2 regions of the Pectobacterium parmentieri genome follow, and region 1 is predicted to be linked to the other one. Evidence: predicted binding sites of a transcription regulator. Region 1 holds the regulator's gene; the other holds the start of a gene.

Region 1 (3,144 bases):
GGTACGTTGACGGCACCGGGCAAAAACAGCCCTTATCGTGACCGTACCGTGCAGGAAAACCTGGCGCTATTTGAAAAAATGCGTAACGGCGGGTTTGCTGAAGGTACTGCTTGTCTGCGTGCAAAAATCGATATGGCATCATCCTTTATCGTGATGCGCGATCCGGTGCTGTATCGCATTAAGTTCTCCGATCACCACCAGACGGGCAATAAGTGGTGCATCTACCCGATGTATGACTTCACCCACTGCATTTCCGATGCGCTGGAAGGGATCACGCATTCTCTATGTACGTTGGAATTCCAGGATAATCGTCGTCTGTACGACTGGGTGCTGGATAACATCACGATTCCTTGCCATCCACGCCAGTACGAATTCTCCCGCCTCAATCTCGAATACGCGATTATGTCCAAGCGTAAGCTGAACCAACTGGTTGTGGAAAATGTGGTTGAAGGATGGGATGACCCGCGTATGCCGACTATCTCAGGCCTGCGTCGTCGTGGCTATAGTGCGGCTTCCGTCCGTGAATTTTGTGTGCGCATCGGCGTAACGAAGCAGGACAATAACGTGGAAATGGCCGCGCTTGAATCCTGCATCCGTGACGATCTGAATGAGAATGCTCCGCGTGCGATGGCAGTGTTAGATCCAGTCAAAGTCGTGATCGAGAACCTGCCCGCTGAGCACGAAGAGTTTGTTGCGATGCCGAACCATCCTAATAAGCCGGAAATGGGCTCGCGTCAGGTGGCATTCAGCCGTGAAGTTTACATCGATCGCGCTGACTTCCGTGAAGAAGCTAACAAACAGTACAAACGTCTGGTGTTGGGTAAAGAAGTTCGTTTGCGTAATGCCTATGTGATCAAAGCTGATCGCATTGAAAAAGACGAGCAGGGCACCATCTCCACGATCTATTGTAGTTATGATGCGGAAACGCTGAGCAAAGATCCGGCTGACGGCCGTAAAGTGAAGGGGGTTATCCACTGGGTCTCCGCGGCGCATGGCGTGCCAGCAGAATTCCGTTTGTACGATCGTTTATTCAGTGTGGCAAATCCTGGCGCGGCGGATGACTTCCTGTCGACGATTAACCCAGACTCACTGAAAGTTACGCGAGGCTTTGTCGAAGCGAGTTTGGCGCAGGCGGAAATAGAGAAAGCGTATCAGTTTGAGCGCGAAGGCTATTTCTGTGCCGATCGCGTTTACTCCAGTACAGACCATCTGGTGTTTAACCGAACGGTCGGGCTGCGCGATACCTGGGTAGGTTAAGGGCATGAGTTAGAAAATAAAACCGCCTCGGCGGTTTTATTTTTTTATGTGGTCGATTTATCGTGTGGACTCATGCAGGGTTTCGTCTTCTCGACAATCCCCTTCACTGCAATGCCCATAGAGATACAAACTGTGGTTGGTCAATTTAATGCCGTGTCTTTCTGCGATCTCACGCTGACGTGCTTCGATAGATTCATCGCGGAATTCAATGACTTTGCCACAGTCGAGGCAAATTAAGTGATCGTGATGATGCTGCTGCGTCAATTCAAAGACGGATTTACCACCTTCGAAGTTATGACGGGTTACGATACCTGCATCATCAAACTGGTTGAGTACGCGATAGACGGTAGCAAGACCAATCTCTTCGCCCATATCAATCAGTCTCTTGTATAAATCTTCCGCACTGACGTGATGACAGACAGGATCCTGTAACACTTCCAGTATTTTCAGTCTTGGAAGAGTGACTTTCAAGCCGGCCTTCTTCAATGCGGTATTGTTGTCAGTCATGCGGGTTTAGTCCTGTAGCTTACTTATCAATGGAGGCTGCCTAGCCTATGACATCGGTCGGCTCAAAAAATGCAAACGCGTCTCAATTATAGAACCGCGCATACAAAATGAAAACAAGGGAATGTTAACAATATTGTCCCCACTCACACTACTGATATATAACGCAATCCGTTGTTGATGAATGAGGAAAAGGTAAAGCGCGTATAAAACCGATGGGATTATTGTACAGGTTTACTGATAGAAGTTAAAAAAATGTATCAATTATTATGAAAGGTTTTACCTATCGATACTATTTTGGCTCTGATAGGGATTATCAGAGCCAAAATGGCTTAACCAACCAGCTCTTTCAGATTCAGTTCATCGCCGATCTGTTTCACCCACGTCGTCACGCGCTCGCTGGTCAATTCAGGCTGGCGGTCTTCATCGATAGCCAAACCAATGAAGTGATTATCGTCGGCAAGTCCTTTAGACGCTTCAAAATAATAGCCTTCTGTTGGCCAGTGGCCGACAATCGTCGCGCCGCGAGGCTCAATGATGTCGCGAATAGTTCCCATGGCATCACAGAAGTATTCTGCATAGTCTTCCTGATCGCCACAGCCAAACAGAGCAACCAATTTTCCGGTGAAATCAACCTCTTCCAACGAAGGGAAGAAGTCATCCCAATCGCACTGAGCTTCACCGTAATACCAGGTTGGAATACCTAACAGCAGAATATCGAAACCTTCCAGGTCTTCTTTGCTGCTTTTGGCGATGTCATGAACATCAGCAACGCTGGTGCCTAACTGTTGTTGGATCGTTTTGGCGATGTTTTCCGTGTTGCCGGTATCACTGCCAAAGAATATTCCGATGAGTGCCATGAATTGAATAACCCCTTGATTCCTAATGGTATGGTGTAATGTTTCACCCACTTATCTGCTAATAATAACAGACACTCACATTAGGAGAAACTCGTATCGGTATAGAGGCGTAAATCAAGAGCATGCAAAATGCGGAGGGCGATAAAAGGAGCGAAGTGCATCTCTTCTGGCGCTAAATTATCCATGTCAATAGTATGGTTATATTGCCTTCCGAGATTAGACATGCATAGCCCAGTACCAGAAGGTTATTTATTTGCAACGACGTTTCATTTTTTATGAATGATGTTTTTATTTTGCATTTCCTTTCAGTTGTAATTAAAAGCAGACTTCTTTTTTTAAGAAATAAAAGTCACGGAACGGTACATCTCTATTTAGGGAGAATTAAAATACATACAAAAGATAATGTTTTTATTGAATTGAAGATTTGTAACATTTTTCGGGAATATTCCTAATCAAAGAAGATAAGAATTATAATCATTTGTAGCTGAAACGATGCAACCTTGAAGAGAAAGTCTTTAGCTTT
Region 2 (3,144 bases), 1.5 Mb from region 1:
CAGGAGCGTCGCGGCAAACGTAAAAGCAATCAGCGATTCGGTCAAGATCACGGTAATTCATCACCCAACAAGGGGAAAACACCACAAAAGGCATAGTCAGGAGAAATCAATCCCGTAATGCACCTTCTGACAGTGTAAGCATTCAAAACGGTAAAGCGCCGTTTCGCCACCGGGCTGATAGGACTCAACCACGTTCTTCCACGTTTCCAACGGCCACGAAAAATCCGCAAATTGCACCGCTAACGCCTCTGCCCCCAATGCGACAAGCTCTTCACGGCTGGCATCCCCCGCAAATGCACAGGCATCGTCGCAGCATGAGAGCCAGATTTCCTGTTGCCAGGAAGAATAACCCGGTGTACGGCTGCATACCTCCTCAATGATCTCCACGGCGATACCTTCACTGAACAGTGGGTGCTCGTCAGAAAAGTGCATGTCATAGCGTGCTGCCGCGCTACCATCTGCAATACACCAAGGGCAAAATTTCTTTTCAGGCAGCTTATGCGCGGTATAGCACGAAGCCGTATAAACATAGCCACGTGCCTGATTGCAACATAGGCAGACATCATCAGCCGCTTTGATACTCCCGGTCGATAACGGATTAGGGTGATAACGGAAAGAAGGGAAAGGTGTATTCATGAGATGAGCGCTCCACGCAGCAAGTAAGCTATCCTAATTAAACTGTACGTAATATACGGCAGAGTCTGGCTATACCAAATAAATCTCTTCAGCCAGACACATAGATACTTTCTCTTAGCGATGCGACCAGTAAGCCATAAAGTTGATCGTTTCTTTATCGAGGTGGCGCTCGTCGAGCAGGTAGCGGCGCAGCCGTTTGATGGCGGAAGACTCTCCCGCCGCCCAAGCGTAAAACGGGCGATGTGCCGTTGCCCGCTCCCACAGTAGCGCGTCTTCCGGCGTTTCCTGTGCCGTTTCATCACAGTTAGTGCAGGCGCTGGCGGGGATTTTCACATCCTGTCGCACCGCAGCTAGCAGGCGTTCACCCCATATTGTGCTGCCAGTTTCCTCACGCGGCAGCCAGTGAATCTGGGCAAAAGGGAAGTCGCCCAATGTCACGCAGTCGGCCGCTTTCGGCACTTCAAGAAAAGCCTGTACCGATGGCGGGGAAGGTTGAGCAGCCAGTTGCTCAAGAATCCCCATAACTGCTGGCAGCGCCGTTTCATCCGCAATCAACAGCACCTGCTCCACACCATCGTGCGGTGTCCATTCATAGCCACCGCTGTCGCCATCGGCTTCCGCGTTGGGCGCGACGATCTGTAGCGCGTCGCCCGGCTTAGCATGACTCGCCCAGCTTGAGGCAGGCCCGGTATCACCATGCAGCACAAAATCGATCGCCGCCTGCTGTGATTCACGTGAGACAGAACGCAGCGTATAGGTGCGCAGAATCGGACGGTGCTCACGCGGTAGCGCCAGATAGTCCTGATACCATGTGTCGCTTACCGCCATCGGCACCTGTTCCCCGCTTTCGCTGGCGAACAGCAGTTTGATGCGCTGATCCGGCGCGTCCAGTTTCATCTGGCGCACTTCCGGGCCGGTGAACACACAGCGAACAAGCGAGGGCGAGAGCAGCGTCTTGCTCTCTAAACATACATTGAACAACCGATAGGCTGAAGACGTCGTGCGATTAGCTAAAGACATAGTGAGAAAGCCGATATGTTTTGTAAGGGAAAAATCAGTCAGCGGGATAAAACCCATTCACCGCAACTTATCACAAACAAAACACTAACGATAATCATTATCACTCTGTCATCTCAAAATACTGCGACACATACACATTATAGAAAAATAGGAAACCCAAGGCAGGCAAAGCGTTGCTCCCAGTCATGCTAATCTAACCTCACCTTATAAATTCTGTTTTCCCCTCGATGTACTATCCCCAAGAGGGCTAGAAAATTAACAGCAGGCTGAATTATTCCCAATAAATATCTGTGCTATAAACTCGTTAATTATTCATTTTCTCCCGCTGGCATTACTGAACCATCTAACTATATCAATAAAAAGATTACTGACAGACTCAAAAAATCATAACAATAATTAACAGGACTTACTTCCCTATTATTTTGAATATAGTCCTGTGGATAATAGTGATTGAGCCTAATATTGGGTTCATAATAAAGAGGAATACACTATGTCTAATCAATACAGCGTTGAGTTTATCAACAAATCAAGTAATTCAGGCAATGTAGCAATCTTTCAAAAGGCACCGGACCAGAAGGCGCGGAATATTTTCTCACTGGCATGGTTCAGCAAGTTCGTGAATCCGAACGTGCACGAAACCTTCCGCTGGAACATTGATTACTCTTTCGTCTGGTCAGATACCGGGGAAGTCAAACCTGGTGTTATTTTTGAAGGGGGCGAAGAAATTCCTGCCAACCTTCAGTCAGCGAATACCATCACATTAGACTACAATGGAGGGTATCTCTTTGGCCCGACATCATTCACTGGCCAAGCGGGTTCACTCTATATTGATGAAAGCGGCAACGTTCCACTCAAGCAGGCTGCTGTCGGTATTGGAATGAGCAATGCAGGAACCTTCGTGCAGGCGGCACAGCCAAATTTACATATTGAGTTTATCCCACATCCTTCTTACTGGATTGTATTTGGTAACTATGAAGAAGGTGAAATTCTGGATATTGAGCAAATCAGCGATGCCGTTGAATTAGTGTTTGAGCCAAACATTTACAGCGTTGTCGCTACACTGCAACAAAACAATACCTGGACGGTTTCCTGATCCAGCAATCGGAAGGCAGGAGAGTTCCTGCCTTCCCCATCCCCTGTATTTTCTTTTGGAGAAATAATATGTCTGATATTTATATCATTGATCAAGGTGTACAAAGCGGTCCTTTCAACCAAATGCAGGCAGAAAAGGAGTTAGCAGAATACCTTGAGAAAAATCGCTACGCCAACATGAAACAAGCCATGAATGATGTGACATTTGGAAGAGGGAAAGCGACAGGCAGCTACACCTATGATGGTCAGCCCGTGCTACATGCTTCTTCTGGCAATAGTCAAAAAAGCGTGAGTATCTTTTTCTACCATACCGAAACACATGATTACCTGATCGCAATGGGAGAACATAGAACGCCAACAACCTACCTATTAACCGACTTTGGGCAAAAATCTGGA

Evidence for each region. Region 1 encodes Fur, which represses iron uptake genes when iron is present. Its sites were predicted from a motif close to ATAATAATGAGAACNACTATCAA; they were not measured.
Region 2: a site for Fur is predicted at 1,738-1,760, ahead of A8F97_RS19135 (siderophore-interacting protein). Genes of this name have one in related genera too.

Annotation. Positions count from the first base shown of each region.
Region 1 covers NZ_CP015749.1:710,118-713,261, forward strand. The annotation lists gene glnS (glutamine--tRNA ligase) at 1-1,257, shown strand, start outside; gene fur (ferric iron uptake transcriptional regulator) at 1,315-1,764, opposite strand; gene fldA (flavodoxin FldA) at 2,094-2,621, opposite strand.
Region 2 covers NZ_CP015749.1:4,223,354-4,226,497, reverse strand. The annotation lists gene A8F97_RS19145 (LysE family translocator) at 1-51, opposite strand, end outside; gene A8F97_RS19140 (CbrC family protein) at 97-636, opposite strand; gene A8F97_RS19135 (siderophore-interacting protein) at 751-1,656, opposite strand; gene A8F97_RS19130 (hypothetical protein) at 2,147-2,749, shown strand; gene A8F97_RS19125 (hypothetical protein) at 2,818-3,144, shown strand, end outside.